One region of the Sodalis sp. C49 genome, then DNA from elsewhere that is predicted to be linked to it. Evidence: predicted binding sites of a transcription regulator. Region 1 holds the regulator's gene; each other region holds the start of a gene.
What was found. The regulator CRP, encoded in region 1, controls carbon source genes, mostly activating them, when cyclic AMP is high. The targets are predictions, from matches to a motif close to ATGTGANNNNNNTCACAT.
Positions count from the first base shown of each region.

Region 2: adhE (bifunctional acetaldehyde-CoA/alcohol dehydrogenase) is a predicted target of CRP. The motif match lies at 741-758, and genes of this name have one in related genera.
Region 3: ABUK12_RS09165 (YjcB family protein) is a predicted target of CRP. The motif match lies at 1,714-1,731, and genes of this name have one in related genera.
Region 4: ABUK12_RS03915 (arabinose ABC transporter substrate-binding protein) is a predicted target of CRP. The motif match lies at 2,543-2,560, and genes of this name have one in related genera.

Region 1 covers NZ_CP163303.1:4,189,710-4,193,833, reverse strand. Annotated here, with positions in the region: gene ABUK12_RS18780 (phosphoribulokinase) at 1-786, shown strand, start outside; gene ABUK12_RS18775 (OsmC family protein) at 1,419-1,841, opposite strand; gene ABUK12_RS18770 (hypothetical protein) at 1,801-1,989, shown strand; gene crp (cAMP-activated global transcriptional regulator CRP) at 2,157-2,789, shown strand; gene ABUK12_RS18760 (YccS/YhfK family putative transporter) at 2,843-4,124, shown strand, end outside.
Region 2 covers NZ_CP163303.1:1,136,934-1,141,057, forward strand. Annotated here, with positions in the region: gene adhE (bifunctional acetaldehyde-CoA/alcohol dehydrogenase) at 1,031-3,751, shown strand.
Region 3 covers NZ_CP163303.1:2,035,740-2,039,863, reverse strand. Annotated here, with positions in the region: gene ABUK12_RS09180 (DJ-1/PfpI family protein) at 1-120, shown strand, start outside; gene ABUK12_RS09175 (TetR/AcrR family transcriptional regulator) at 188-763, opposite strand; gene ABUK12_RS09170 (DUF1348 family protein) at 764-1,225, opposite strand; gene ABUK12_RS09165 (YjcB family protein) at 1,358-1,645, opposite strand; gene ABUK12_RS09160 (efflux transporter outer membrane subunit) at 1,756-3,357, opposite strand; gene ABUK12_RS09155 (DHA2 family efflux MFS transporter permease subunit) at 3,359-4,124, opposite strand, start outside.
Region 4 covers NZ_CP163303.1:880,361-884,484, reverse strand. Annotated here, with positions in the region: gene araG (L-arabinose ABC transporter ATP-binding protein AraG) at 1-1,154, opposite strand, end outside; gene ABUK12_RS03915 (arabinose ABC transporter substrate-binding protein) at 1,311-2,300, opposite strand; gene ABUK12_RS03910 (ribulokinase) at 2,678-4,124, shown strand, end outside.

The DNA.
Region 1 (4,124 bases):
TTCCAGCAGTTGAATATCCACGCCGCCGAACTGGAGGGTGACAGCTTTCATCACTTTACCCGGCCGGAAATGGATATGGCGATCCGCAAGGCGCGGGATTTAGGGCGCCATATCAGCTACTTTGGTCCGGACGCCAATAACTTTGGCCTGCTGGAGCATACGTTTCATCAGTATGGCGATACCGGCCGCGGCCAGTCGCGTAAATATCTGCATACGTATGACGAGGCGGTGCCGTATAACCAGATCCCCGGTACCTTTACGCCCTGGCAGGCGTTGCCGGAACCGACGGACGTGTTATTTTACGAGGGGCTGCACGGCGGCGTGGTAACCGATAGCCATGACGTGGCGAAGCACGTGGATTTGCTGGTGGGCGTGGTGCCCATCGTCAACCTGGAGTGGATCCAGAAACTGGTGCGCGATACCGGCGAGCGGGGGCATTCGCGCGAGGCGGTGATGGATTCGGTGGTGAGGTCGATGGAGGATTATATTAACTACATCACGCCGCAGTTTTCCCGCACCCATATCAATTTCCAGCGGGTGCCGACCGTCGATACGTCGAACCCTTTCGCCGCCAAGGCGATTCCCTCACTTGACGAAAGTTTTGTCGTTATTCATTTCCGTAGCCTGGCGCATATCGACCTGCCTTACCTGCTGGCGATGCTGCAAGGCTCCTTTATTTCCAATATTAATACGCTGGTGGTGCCCGGGGGCAAGATGGGGCTGGCGATGGAGCTGATAATGGGGCCGCTGGTACAGCAGTTGCTGGAAGGAAAGGAAATTAAGTAAACTCGAGGCCTCGGGTGGGAACACTACGCCCGATTCGGCCCCATCGGCATGCTTTCCCTTGAACACGCCAGGATTCGCTGCGGTGTTGGCGGGCCTAGCATACCGTGGGGCGCTCGGTCGGGCGGGAACACCACGCCCGATTCGACCCCATCGGCATGCTCTCCCTTAAACACGCCAGGATTCGCTGCGGTGTTGGCGGGCCTACCATACCGTGGGGCACTCGGTCGGGCGGGAACACCACGCCCGATTCGACCCCATCGGCATGCTCTCCCTTGAACACGCCGGGTTTGAGTGCGGTGTTGGCGGGCCTACCATACCGTGGGGCGCTCGGTCGGGCGGGAACACCACGCCCGATTCGGCCCCATCGGCATGCTTTCCCTTGAACACGCCAGGATTCGCTGCGGTGTTGGCGGGCATACCGTGCCATGGGGCGCTCGGTCGGGCAGAGAAACCATGCCCGATTCGACCCCATTGGCGCGCTCTCCCTTGAACACGCCGGGTTTGAGCGCGGTGTTGGCGGGCATACCGGGCCATGGGGCGCTCGGTCGGGCAGAGAAACCATGCCCGATTCGACCCCATTGGCGCGCTCTCCCTTGAACACGCCGGGTTGGAGTGCGGTGTTGGCGGGCCGGTTAGGCGGCTGGGGCGTGGTGTTCGTCGCGCACTTCAAAGCTGTGGGTCATATTGACCGACGCGCCGAGCATCAGTGAGACCGAGCAGTATTTTTCCGCCGATAGCGTCACCGCCCGCTCCACCGCCTTGTCGGTCAGCCCGGCGCCGGTGACGATAAAATGCAGGTTGATATGGGTAAACAGGCGCGGCGCCTCGTCGCGGCGCTCGGAGGTGAGTTTGACCTCGCAGTCCCGGACGTCCTGCCGCGCTTTGTGTAAAATCGATACCACATCAATGGCGCTGCAGCCGCCGACCGACATCAATACCATTTCCATTGGGCTGGGCGCTTTTTCGCCCGCGTTCCCATCCATCAAAACCTGGTGGCCCGAGGCGGATTCGCCCATGAAAGACAACCCTTCTACCCATTTGACCCGTGCCTGCATTATGATACTCCTGATGAAAAGCTTTCCAGCAGACTACATTTTTGTTGGAAAACTGGCAATGTTACTGAACATACTTCATGCTGAAGCAAGACAACAGAAGACACTGCTTCAAACCTATGCTAAAAACAAGGCTGGATCGGCCTCATGATAATGAAAGGGCAAGAGATCGATCGGAACATCACATTACCAGACCCTAATAAGTTCCCTTACGTCGCTCCGTTTAAACGCGGAGTCAGAGTGAATAATACAAGCGCCGTAACAGGGAATACGATGTCCCGAACCTGGGATAGCGATGACAAAAGAGGATAACAGCGAATGGTTCTCGGCAAACCGCAAACAGACCCGACTCTCGAATGGTTCCTGTCTCATTGCCATATTCATAAGTATCCATCGAAGAGTACACTTATACATCAGGGTGAAAAGGCTGAAACGCTTTACTACATCGTTAAGGGCGCCGTGGCGGTGCTGATTAAGGATGAAGAAGGCAAAGAGATGATTCTCTCCTATCTTAACCAGGGAGATTTCATCGGTGAGCTCGGCCTATTCGAGGAAGGTCAGGAACGCAGTGCCTGGGTACGGGCGAAAACCGCCTGTGAAGTCGCCGAGATTTCGTATAAAAAATTCCGGCAGCTGATTCAGGTGAATCCGGATATCCTGATGCGCCTGTCGGCGCAAATGGCCAGTCGTTTACAGGTAACGTCGGAAAAAGTCGGCAACCTGGCATTCCTGGACGTTACCGGACGCATAGCGCAAACCCTGTTGAACCTGGCGAAACAACCCGACGCCATGACCCACCCCGACGGCATGCAGATAAAAATCACCCGTCAGGAAATCGGCCAGATTGTCGGCTGTTCCCGCGAGACGGTAGGACGTATTCTTAAAATGCTCGAAGATCAAAATCTTATATCCGCGCACGGTAAAACCATTGTTGTTTACGGCACGCGCTGATAGCCCCGTTATACAGGCGTGGTGCTTCGTACCACGCTTTTTTTGCTGACAGTATGTGGCGCCGGTTAATCTACCACCCTGAAGTAAACTATGCCCTGCGGCAAACCATCGTGCTATGCCTGCCGGTGGCCGCCGGCCTGTTATTCGGCAGCTTGCAAAACGGCCTGCTGTTTTCGTTGGTCCCTGCCTGCTGCAATATCGCCGGCCTCGATACCCTGCATAAACGGTTTTTCAAGCGACTGGCCGTCGGCGGCGTGCTGTTCGCGCTGAGCAGCGTGCTGATCCAGGTGCTGTTGGCCGTGCCGGTGCCGTTGCCCTTGGTGATGCTCGGCCTGGCGCTGCTGTTCGGCGTTACCGGTGAAATCAGCCCGCTGCACGGCCGTTTATTGCCCGCCGCGCTTATCGCCGCCATCTTTACCCTGGGGCTGGCCGGCAATGTGCCGCCCGCCGTGCCGCCGCTGCTGTATATTGCCGGCACCGCCTGGTACGGGCTGTTCAACGCCCTGTGGTTCCGGTTGTGGAAGGAGCAGCCGATGCGGGAATCGCTTAGCCTGCTGTATCGGGAGCTGGCGGATTATATCGAGGCGAAATATACCCTGCTGACACAGCATACCGATCCGGAAACCGCCCTGCCGCCGCTGTTTGCCCGCCAGCAGGCGGTGATTGATCTGATTGCCCAGGTATACCAGCAGCTTTATATGCTGTCGGCCAATGATCAGCTGCAGTACAAACGCCTGCTGCGTTCTTTCCAGGTGGCGCTGGATTTGCAGGAGCATATCGCCGTCAGCCTGCACCAGCCGGACGAAGTACAAAAACTGGTGGCGCAAAGCCACGCCGAGGCGGTTATCCGCTATAACGCCCGGCTGATTGCCGCGCGGTTGCGGGTACTGGCGGATGATATTCTCTATCACCGGCAGCCGGGGCGTTTTAACATGGCCACCGCGCTGTCGGCCCTGGAAAAAATTGCCGACCGGCATCCGGATAATCCGGTCGGACAGTTTTGTTATTACCATTTCAGCCGTATCGCCCGGCTGCTGCGTACCCAGCGCCCGCTTTACCGCCGCGACCTGATGGCCGACAACCAGCAGCGGCTGTCGTTTTGGCATGCGCTGGTCAGCTACTGTTCCTTTAAATCCATGGCGCTGCGCAGCGCGGCAAGGCTTGGGATTATGCTGGCCATCGGCAGCAGCCTGGGGCTGGTATTGGATCTCCCCAAACCCTACTGGATTTTAATGACGGTGATGTTTGTCAGCCAGAACGGCTATAACGCCACCCGGGTGCGGATCCAGCATCGGGCCCTGGGCACGTTGGCGGGGTTGGTGATTGCCGCCGGCA
Region 2 (4,124 bases), 2.5 Mb from region 1:
TATGACAACTCCCACGCCAATTATGGTGAACGAAACCACAAGGCAAAGAAGCGGTATTCCTTATTGGTGAAGGCTATAAAGGAAACAAGCCGGCGCGGCGCCGGCAAAAACAGCAATCGGGTGGGACACAGGCCTGGCAAGAAGTTATTTACAGTTATCATGGCATCAAAAAATATCAGCCTTACATGGAAAAATAATTATTATTTAATCATTTGTTACATAAAAACACATAAGGTCAATTTATGGCCTGTAAAGAGAATAAACGCCTAATGATGCGTGAATAAACACTAATAACATCTGAGTAGCATTGTGACAAGACCCTTTGCCGCTTAGGCTGAAAAAAAATCCGGAAAATTCCGATAAAACCCGCTATCGTTTTGAAATAAAGCACGATTAATTTCCCATTATGCCGACAAAATCCCATTGCGCAGTTAATATACGCTGATGCTTTATGGTGCATTTTGGCCAATTCCGTGCATGTTTTGTCCTATTTTGATGCTGACCGTTATGAGCATCGCTGCGCGGGGTTAGGCAGGCAATGTTAAGGTGGATTTTTCTGGCGGCCTGCCGTTTTGCTTTCTCCCCCGGCGGTAAATCGCTATTTGGGGCGAATTTTGCAGCCAGTTTGTTAATTAATTGTAATCGTATTTATCCCGACATTTCATCGGTTAACGTAATTAAGGCACCTGTGTAACTTTTGCGGCTACCCCTCCCTGCTGAATGGAGTCAGCATGCATAATTTGTGATATGTATCACATATAACTGCGGTAATACTCTTTAAGATCCCTTTAACGCAAAGCCGGGTAAGCATAAAAAAGCGGCAATTTAACTGAATTTTTTGTTAAAGTAGGTGATTGAAGAAACTCATTAAGTAAAAAGCTCATTGTGCCAATGCATATCCCTGATTGGGCAGATAGACTAACTGATATAATATTAGTCATATATATCTTTGTGGGCGAGGCGGGCAGGCTTTTTACTTAAAGAGTTTAACAATCTAACCCAAAATTTTAACATTTATTAGGAGAGCATTATGGCTGTTACTAATGTCGCTGAACTTAATACGCTGGTAGAACGCGTCAAAAAAGCCCAGCGCGAATATGCCAATTTTACCCAGGAGCAGGTGGATAAAATTTTCCGCGCCGCCGCCCTGGCCGCCGCCGATGCGCGCATCCCCCTCGCCAAGATGGCCGTAGCCGAATCCGGTATGGGCATCGTCGAAGATAAAGTGATTAAAAACCATTTTGCCTCCGAATATATTTACAACGCCTATAAAGATGAAAAAACCTGCGGCATCCTGGCCCAGGACGATACGTTCGGCACTATCACCATCGCCGAACCCATCGGTATCATCTGCGGTATCGTGCCTACCACCAACCCGACATCGACGGCTATCTTCAAGGCGTTAATCTGTCTGAAGACCCGCAACGGCATCATTTTCTCGCCGCATCCGCGCGCCAAGAACGCCACCAACCGCGCGGCGGAAATCGTGCTTAAGGCCGCTGTCGCCGCCGGTGCGCCGAAAGACATCATCGGCTGGATAGACGAGCCGACCGTGGAATTATCCAACCAGCTTATGCATCATCCGCTGGTCAACCTGATCCTCGCCACCGGTGGTCCGGGCATGGTCAAGGCCGCCTACAGCTCCGGCAAGCCTGCCATCGGCGTCGGCGCCGGCAACACCCCGGTCGTGGTGGATGAAACCGCGGACATCAAACGCGTGGTAGCGTCCATCCTGATGTCGAAGACCTTCGATAACGGCGTCATCTGCGCCTCCGAACAGTCGGTTATCGTGGTCGACGAAATCTATGACGCCGTACGCGAACGTTTCGCCAGCCATGGCGGCTATATGCTGCGCGGCGAGGAACTGAAGGCCGTTCAGGGCATCATCCTGAAAAACGGCGCGCTTAACGCGGCCATTGTCGGCCAGGCGGCATCGAAGATTGCCGATATGGCCGGCATCAAAGTGCCGGGCAACACCAAGGTGCTGATCGGTGAAGTGACCGTCGTGGACGACTCAGAACCCTTCGCCCATGAAAAACTGTCGCCGATGCTGGCCATGTACCGCGCCAAGAATTTCGAAGACGCCGTGATCAAAGCGGAAAAATTGGTGGAGATGGGCGGCATCGGCCATACCTCTTGTCTGTACACCGACCAGGATAACCAGCCTGAACGCGTGAATTTTTTCGGCGACAAGATGAAGACCGCGCGCATCCTGATCAACACCCCGGCCTCCCAAGGGGGTATCGGCGACCTCTATAACTTCAAGCTGGCGCCATCCCTGACGCTGGGTTGTGGTTCCTGGGGCGGGAACTCGATCTCCGAGAATGTCGGGGTCAAGCATCTCATCAACAAGAAAACCGTGGCCAAGCGAGCTGAAAATATGATGTGGCATAAGCTTCCTAAATCCATCTATTTCCGTCGTGGTTCATTGCCGATCGCCCTGGACGAAGTGGCCAGCGACGGCGCAAAACGCGCCTTTATCGTCACCGACCGCTATCTGTTCAACAACGGCTATGCCGACCAGATTACCTCGGTGCTGAAAAACCACGGCATTGAAACCGAAGTGTTCTTCGAGGTTGAGGCCGATCCGACCCTGAGCATCGTGCGCAAGGGCGCCGAGCAGATGATGTCGTTTAAACCCGATGTCATCATTGCCCTCGGCGGCGGCTCGCCGATGGATGCCGCCAAGATCATGTGGGTGATGTACGAACATCCGGGCACCCCGTTCGAAGAGCTGGCGCTGCGCTTTATGGATATCCGTAAACGTATCTACAAGTTCCCGAAAATGGGCGTAAAAGCCAGGATGATTGCGGTTACCACCACCTCGGGCACCGGTTCGGAAGTTACACCGTTCGCCGTGGTCACCGATGACGCCACCGGCCAGAAATACCCGCTGGCGGATTATGCCCTGGTGCCGGATATGGCGATTGTCGACGCCAACCTGGTGATGAACATGCCTAAATCCCTGTGCGCCTTCGGCGGCCTGGATGCGGTAACCCATGCGCTGGAAGCCTATGTGTCCATTATGGCCACCGAGTTTTCCGATGGCCAGGCGCTGCAGGCCATTAAGCTGCTTAAAGAATACCTGCCGGCCAGCTATCATGAAGGCGCCAAGAACCCGGTGGCCCGTGAACGCGTGCATAACGCCGCCACCATCGCCGGTATCGCGTTTGCCAACGCCTTCCTCGGCGTATGTCACTCCATGGCCCATAAACTGGGGTCGGAATTCCACATTCCCCATGGCCTGGCCAATGCTATGCTGATCTCCAACGTGATCCGCTACAACGCCAACGACAACCCGACCAAGCAGGCCGCGTTCAGTCAGTACGACCGTCCGCAGGCACGCCGTCGCTACGCCGAAGTGGCGGACCATCTGGGCCTGAGCAAACCGGGCGACCGTACCGCGCAGAAGATCGAGAATCTGCTCGCCTGGCTTGACGAAATCAAGGCAGACCTGGGCATCCCGACCTCTATTCGCGAAGCCGGCGTGCTGGAAGCAGACTTCCTGGCAAAAGTCGACAAGCTGTCGGAAGATGCGTTCGATGACCAATGTACCGGCGCCAACCCGCGTTATCCGCTGATTGCCGAACTCAAGCAAATCCTGATGGATACCTACTATGGCCGTAAATTCGTCGAACCCTTTGAAAACGCCGTCGCGGCGGCCAATGCGCCCGCCCCTGTCGGTAATATCAAAGCGACGATAAATGACGTCGTGAAATCCGAGAAGAAAGGCAAGAAAGTCACCAGCTGATACTGCTGATGCCTGTTAGTCCCCCGTTCCGGCGGGGGAAACGCCAAAAAGCCCCGTAAGGGGCTTTTTTGTGTCCGCAGCGCTATCACTGCGCCCCCGCCTGGGGATGCGCGCTACGGCCCGCCTGGGCCGTTTAACGCGCTATCGCAACGCCAGCGCCGTACGGGGTATTCATAACTCCGGGTGCCCTTGCCTGCCTTTTGCCGTCCCCGGCGCGTCCCACCGCCCAGTCCTCAATACCGTTCCCGGCTTTCGCCGGCAACGCCGCCACTCGTAGACAAAGACCGCTGAAGGCCCCTAAAGGCCCCGACACGGGATTCCCGGGCCTGGGCGCGGCCGACGCCCAGGCCCGGCCATTGGCAGCCGCTGCGCG
Region 3 (4,124 bases), 2.2 Mb from region 1:
ACCGCCCCCGGATCGGTGCGGGAACCGGTGGCGGCGCGTATCGCCGCCACTGTGGCGACGCGTCAACCCGTGGTTGCAGCAGCGGCCCGCGCCATGTTCGCCGCCCGGGACGGAAAATAACCGCCCGCAGGCGGCCATGCCGCGCGGCGGACAGGTCCGATCCGCCGTGCCGGCACGCAAGACGGCATCAAGGATGGTGAAAGGGTATGGCGAGCATAAGCCGTGCCCGCAGCCGCCGCGTGCCGCGGATAAACAGATCGGTGTCATTCATGGCTCGCGCCAGCGTTAACGCGCCCTGGATACCGGCGACGGTGTCCTCGGCCAGTTCGCCCGCCGCCGGAACTGCGACGCCGGCCCGTTGCAACGCCTGTTGCAGCGCGCTTATCCAGTGGTGGAAATACACGCCGATAGCATGGCCAAATCGATCGCGCGTGCCGTCCAGGGCAAAGGCCCCCATCAGGCAGATGCGCTGTCCGGACAGGAAATACGCATCCACCGCCCGCCACATGCCGTCAAGCGCGTCCGGCGCGTTATCCCGCGCCAGCGGCTGGAAAATGTGGCGGTGAAACCACGCCTCGACCTGGGTGAGCACCGCCGCCGCCATGGCGTCTTTGCCGCCGGGAAAAAAGTGGTACAGGCTGCCTTTGCCCAGGCCGGTGCGTTCGGTGATACGGCTCAGGGACGCGCCCTCGAAGCCGCATTCACGGAAAACGTCGGCTATTTGCGCTACCAGCGCCGCGCTATCCGCGTTGTGGTCGGTCATCTAGAGGCCAAAGTCGGACAGACCGGGGTGATCATCCGGGCGCCGTCCCAGCGGCCAGTGAAACTTGCGGTCGCCGTCGGCGATGGGCAGATCGTTGATACAGGCAAAACGGCGGGCCATTAACCCCGCGGCATCGAACTCCCAGTTTTCGTTGCCATAGGAGCGAAACCAGTTGCCGCTGTCGTCATGCCATTCATAGGCAAAACGCACCGCAATGCGCGCGCCGGTAAACGCCCACAGTTCCTTAATCAGCCGATAATCCAGTTCTTTAGCCCATTTACGCGTCAGGAACGCCACCACCTCGTCGCGGCCGGTGACGATTTCCGCGCGATTGCGCCATTGCGTATCAAGGGTATACACCTGCGATACGCGCTGCGGGTCGCGGCTGTTCCAGCCGTCCTCCGCCATACGGACTTTAGCGGCGGCGGTGTCAGGGGTAAAGGGAGGGACCAGGTTTGCCATGATGGATGCCTTGTCAGGAGAACGGGAATCCTGACTGTACCAATCGGTACAGCGCCGGGCAAGCTATTTTTGTGGCGCGGGCAGGGAGCGGTCAGCGCTACTACCCCGCCCGGGGACGGCCGGCGGAGACGGTCAGTTTACCTGCCATTCCGGCGGCGTATGGGAAACCACATACGTGGCGATATCTTTCAGGTTATCCCAGGCTTCGCGCCAGGAGACCATTTCAACCGACAGCGTGATACCCAGCAGTCCGGTGACAAACCAGCAGGCCATGCTGATGCCGACGCCGCTGAAAATAAACGCCAGCGCATTGTGGCTGCTTTTACGGCAAAAGACATTTAACGTGCTGGCGAAAAACATCATCACCGCGCTGAGCAATTCCCAGCGCATCATCACGAAGCCTGCGGCAAGAGTACCCATGACAACCCACCCCCCATTTGTAAGATGGTGTAATTTTCTCCTGTTTGGTTGCATTGCGCTACAAAAATATGTGATCCAAGACACATTTTTAGGCCGATTTGTGCTTGCGCCTAAGATTGTGGCGATTTATTAGTCAATTGCACCGGCGCGTTTCCCGACTCCGCCGGACCAAAAACCGGGTAGTCGGGCAGCGTCATATTCTGATACGGCTCCCAGCCGCCGCCGAGCGCTTTATATAACGCCACCAGATCTGTGCCGGTCTGCACCCGCGCGCTGGCCGCCTGCTGCCGGGCCTGCGCCAGCTGCCGCTGGGCGTCCAGCACGTTGATAAAAGTGCTGATGCCCTGGCGATAGCTGGCGCTGGCGAGATCGAAGGCATTCTGCAACGAGGCGGCCGTTTGCTCCAGCCCCTCGACCCGCTGCCGATCGGTGCGGTAGCTGACCAGGGCATTTTCCACATCCTGCAGGGCGGTCAACACTGCCTGGCGATAGGCAAGCGCTTCATTGGCCTGCTGTACGCGCGACAGTTTCACGCTGGCCACCAGCCGGCCGCCCTGGAATATCGGCAGGGAAACCTGGGGACCAAAGCTGTAAAAATGGCTGCTCCAGTGGGTGAGGTAGTCCGCATCGGTATTGCGCATCCCGAACTGCCCGGTCAATGACAGATCGGGAAACAACTGCGCCACCGAAACCCCGATATTGGCGGTGGCCGCATGCAGGTTGGCTTCCGCCTGGCGGATATCCGGCCGCCGGCGCGCCAGCGTCGATGGCACGCCCACCGGCACCGCCGCGGGAACCGCCGGCAGGGGTTTGACGGGCGCCAGCTCGTGATCCAGGGTGCCGGGAGGCTGGCCCAGCAGCACCGCCAGGCCGTTCATGGCCTGGCGCTGCTGCGCTTCATACTGGGGCAGTTGCGCCCGCAGCGAACCAAGCTGGGCGTTGGCGTTTTCCACGTCATACTGCGGGGCCAGGCCGTGCTGCTGCTGGCTGCGCGTCAGTTCCGCCGATTGCTGGGCCACCGCAATTTGTGTTTCCAGGGTAGCGGCCACGCTCTGCGCGCCGCGCAACTGCAGGTAAGTCCGCGCCACCTCCGCCTCCAGCGAGACCAGCGCGTCGTTGCGTCCCTCGACCGCGGCCTGGGTTTGGGCGTTCGCCGCCTCCACCGAGCGACGTACCCGGCCCCACAGATCAATTTCCCAGCTGGCGTCGAAACTGCCCTGGTAAAGATTGACCGGCCTGAACAGGCTATCCAGCCCTGAGGCAATCTCCGGGCTGGTATTTTCATCGCTGAGGTTGACGCCGGAGGATTCAAGTTCACCCTTCAGGCCCAACTGCTGCCGGGTAGCCTTGGCGCTGGCGTTTACCGCGGGCAAACCGGCCGCCCCCGCCTGCACGCTTTGTTCACGCGCGCCGGCGATGCGCAGCACCGCCTGTTGCAGCGAAAGGTTGCCGGCGATGGCGCGCGCGATCAGGCTGTCGAGCTGCGGATCGTTGAAACTGCGCCACCAGGACGGGTCCGGCTGCGACGCCAGCGTGACCGCGGCGCCGGATTTATCGCCGGCCGGCGCAAAGGCGGCGGGGGTGACGGGATGGGGCGGCTGATAGTCCGGTCCTACCGCGCAGGCGGCCAGGACGAACGGCGCCACGCCGAGACTGAAACGCCCTATCAATGAGCGATGCCGCCGCCGGGCGGCCAGGAAACAAACCGGCATATCAATGTGCTCCCGCATTGCCTTCGCTCTTGACGGGCGAAAGCAACAGACAAAAAGGTATAAGGATAAACGCCACCACCGCGCACAGGGAAAAGACGTCGATATACGCCAGGATCCGTGATTGGGATATCATCTGCTGATACATCTGGCCGGTCGCCAGCTGCATCGGATCGCCTATTTGGTGGGAAAAATCGCGGATTGCCGCCGCGGTGCGGTTCAGCGTCTGTTGAAACTGTTCGTTAAGCGGCGACATATTATGCACCATGGCGGCGCTATGGGCCTGGGATCGCTCGGTGATGGCCGCGGTGGACAGCGAAATGCCCACCGACCCCGCCACGTTGCGGAACATGGTAAACAGCGCCGAGGCGTCTGCATTCAGCCGCGGTGCCAGCGTGACGAAGGCGACGGTGGTCAACGGCACAAACAGGAAACCCAGCCCGATGGACTGCGCGCTGCGCATCATCACCAGGGTATTGAAGTCTACGTTGGGCACCAGATGGCGCGAATAGATAAACGACAGCGCCAGCAGCAGGAAGCCAAAGGCCACCAGCCAGCGGGTTTGCACGATCGGCATCAGCTTTAATACCAGCGGGATCGACAGGACAATCAGAATAGCCCCCGGCGACAGCACCAGCCCGGACAGGGTGGCGGTATAACCCAGTTCCTGTTGCGCCAGTTGCGGCATCACCACCGAGCTGCCGTAGAGGATCATGGCCATGCCGGCCATCAGCAGGCAGGCCACGGCGAAATTACGATCCTTCAGGCAG
Region 4 (4,124 bases), 2.2 Mb from region 1:
GAGCGGATATGTTCTTCGGCGTTTTCCTTTTCCCAGCGGTCGTTAATCAGGAAACCGGCCTTGATGGTCTTGCGCCGGGCGCTGATATTGATATTTTCCCTTACCGAATGCACCGGTATCAGGCCGTCGGCTTTGCGATCTTCCGGGCACAGCAGCAACCCTTCGCGGATGGCGTCGATGGGCGAGCGGATATTAAGCGGCTTGCCGTCCAGCAGCAACTGCCCGCCGGTAATCAGCGTACCGCCGAACAGCCCCTTCATCAGTTCGCTGCGTCCCGCGCCCACCAGGCCGAACAGGCCGACGATTTCACCGGCGTGCACCGACAGCGTAATCGGCGTTTTCACGCCAGCGGCCTTGATGCTGTCCAGCTGCAGCCGTACCGCGCCATGATCGCGCGGCTGGTAACCGTAGATATCACCGAGATTGCGTCCCACCATGGCCTGCACCAGCTTGGTGTGATCGACCTGGGTCATATCGTCGAACGTGCGGACGTACTTGCCGTCCTTGAATACCGTGATGGCATCGCCGAGGGTAAAAATCTCCTCCATACGGTGCGACACGTAGAGTATTACCCTGCCCTCGGCCCGCAGTTCGCGGATCACCCGGAAAAGCTGTTCGATTTCACGCGCCGACAGCGAACTGGTCGGCTCGTCAAAGGCAATAATTTTGGCATTGCGGGTCAGCGCCTTGGCGATTTCCACCATCTGCCACTGGGCGATGGACAAATATTTGAGCGGTGTGTCCGGCGCGATATCCAGCCCCAGGTGTTCCAACTGCAGTTTGGTTTCATAATGCAGGATGGCGCGGTTAACCATGCCGTATTTATTGGGCAACTGGCCGAGGTAGATATTTTCCGCCACGGTCATTTCCGGCACCAGGTGCAACTCCTGGTAGATAATGGCGACGCCGGCATCCAGCGCATCGGCGGTGGAATTAAAATGGACCGGCTGGCCTTTGATAAGGATTTCACCCTGGGTCGGCGTATAGCTGCCGCTGAGAATTTTCAGCAACGTGGATTTGCCGGCGCCGTTCTCGCCCATCAGGGCGTGGATCTGGCCCGGATAGCAGTCAAAACTGATATCATCCAGCGCCTTGACGCCGGGAAACGTTTTTCCGATGCCGCGAAACGACAGATAGGGTGTCTGAATTGTCATGAACACATCCTCGCGTTAACTGATACGAACGGTGCGCCGGCAATCCCACGGCTGTAACCATCAGGGGTCTTGGCTGACACTTGCACATCCTCTTGATGAATGACATCGTCATGGACAGGGACGGCGCATAGCCGTCCCGGGAAACAGGCGCCGCGGTTATTTACCGCCCAGCCCTTTCTTCGCCAATTCTTCTTTAAAGTTGTCGCGGGTAATGACCACCACATCGGTCACTTCGGTGAATTTGGGCGGTTCAACGCCTTTGGTTACCCAATCGTTAAGCATCTGGATGCTCTTGTAGCCGTGAACGTCCGGACTTGGCAGCAGAGACCCGTAGAAGCCGGTCGCATTGACCTTGGAGAGTTCGCTCACCGCATCCACGCCGTTGATGCCGATGCCGATAACGTTGGGCGCCTTGAAGCCCTGGCCTTCGGTGGCGCGCACGCCGCCGAGCACGGTATTGTCGTTCATGCCGATGATCAGCCAGTTTTTCACGCCGGAATGCTGTACCAGCAGTGAGTTGGCGGCGTCAAAGGCGCCAGGGATATCGTTGGATTTCGTCGGGACGGTATAGATTTGTTTTGCCGGGAAACCGGCGGCTTTTAATGCGTCCATCGAACCGGTAGTGCGGCGGCGGGCGGTATCGAGCTCATCGGCGGTAATAGCCATGACGCCGGTGTCAGCCACGTTCCAGCCGCGCTTGTTCATTTCTTTCCACAGTTCCTGGCCCTGGCGTTCGCCAATCTTGGTGGCCGCCATCATGACCAGGGGAACGGTGTCCATCGGTTTGCCTTTGGCGGTGACGAACTGATCGTCAACGGCAATGACCTTCATATCATAGCTACGGGCCTTGGCGACAATGGCCGAGCCCAGTTTTGGATCCGGGGTACAGATAACAAAACCCTTGGCGCCGCTTGCCGCCAGGCTGTCGATAGCGTTAAGGGTTTTCTCGCCATCGGGCACGGCGATTTTAATCACATCAAATCCCAGGTCCTTGCCGGCTTTATCGGCAAAACGCCATTCGGTCTGGAACCAGGGTTCTTCCGGCTGTTTAACCAGAAAACCCAGTTTCAGATTTTCCGCCATAGCCGATTGAGACATAACGGCAGCCAATCCGATTGCCGCCAGTGCCTTAGTGAATTTATGCATGTAACTCTCCGGTATTTTTTATCGCCTCGCTTCAAAATGCTGAAGCGTGTAAGCGTTATCAGTCGGGAAGATGAATCCGCTTGGAACGTCTAAGCGGCGGATTTATCGCCGTTAGTCCGACCAGGCCCTTTAGACGGGAGTAGTTTTAGCCTTAATGTGTTACTAAAATGTAGAGCGTTATCACAGTTCTCAATAACAGCTGATTTGTGCATAGATACAGCAAATTTCACCTCCCCGCGCGTTTTTGAACACCATCACATTTCAGCCATCAGCGACAGGAATGTGCATACTTCCAGCCAACCGCTCCTCACGGCCGGCTCAAAACCCCCTTATGGTTGTGCACATCATCCGTTTTCGGGTAAACAGGAGAGAACAGCATGAATGAAGAGGCCATCAGCCTCGGGCTTGATTTCGGCAGCGACTCGGTACGCGCCCTGGCGGTAGGATGCCAAAGCGGTAAAGAGCTGGCGACCGAAGTGGTCTGGTACCCGCGATGGCGCGAGGGCCAGTATTGCAAACCCGCGCACAATCAATTCCGCCATCATCCCAATGATTATCTTGAATCCATGGAACAGGCGATCCGCGCTGTGGTAAACGCCCTCACCCCGGCCCAGCGCCTGCGCGTCGCCGGCATCGGCGTCGATACCACCGGCAGTACCCCCGCCCCTATTGATGAGGAGGGCCGGATACTGGCGTTGCGCCCGGAATTCGCCGACAACCCGAACGCCATGTTTATCCTGTGGAAGGATCATACCGCCATAGAAGAAGCCGAGGCGATAAACCGGCTGTGCCACGACGGCGCGCATCCGGATTACACGCGCTACATCGGCGGCGTGTACTCCTCTGAATGGTTCTGGGCCAAAATCCTGCATATTACCCGCCAGGACGCCCAGGTACGCCGGCAGGCGGTATCTTGGATTGAGCTTTGCGACTGGATACCGGCCGTGCTGTCCGGGACCACGCGGCCGCAGGACATCAAGCGCGGCCGCTGCGCCGCCGGACATAAATCCCTTTGGCATCCCGACTGGGGCGGCGTGCCGCCGCGAGACTTCCTTGAGGCGCTCGATCCGGTTCTGACCGAACGGCTGCAATATCCGCTCTTCACCGATACCTATACCGCGGAAGCGCCGGTCGGGCGCATCACCGCCGCATGGGCGCAGAAGCTTGGCTTGCCGGAGACCGTTACCATTGCCGGCGGCGCCTTCGACTGCCATATCGGCGCGGTGGGCGCCGGCGCGCAGCCCTATACCCTGGTTAAAGTCATCGGCACATCGACCTGCGATATCCTTATCGCCGACGAACAGCGTGTGGGCGATCGCACTATCGCCGGCATCTGCGGCCAGGTCGACGGCAGCGTGGTACCGGGATTTATCGGTCTCGAAGCCGGTCAGTCGGCCTTTGGCGACATTTATGCCTGGTTCGGACGTTTGCTGGGCTGGCCGCTGAAACAGGCGGTGCAACACAACCCGGCCCTGAAACCCGCTCTCGACGGTATCCAGGAACAGATGCTGAACGCGCTGGCGCAGGCCTGGGCCAGCGAACCGTCCCTTGAGCATCTGCCGGTGGTGCTGGACTGGTTCAACGGCCGGCGCACGCCTTACGCCAACCAGCGCCTGCAGGGCGTGATCACCGGCCTCAATCTGGGCACTGATGCGCCGGCGCTGTTCGGCGGACTGATTGCCGCCACCGCCTTCGGCGCCCGCGCCATCATGGAATGCTTTGAAACCCAGGGCATCCCGGTGGAAAACGTGCTGGTGATGGGCGGCATTGCCCGCAAATCGCCGATTATCATGCAGGTATGCGCGGATGTGATGAATCGTCCGC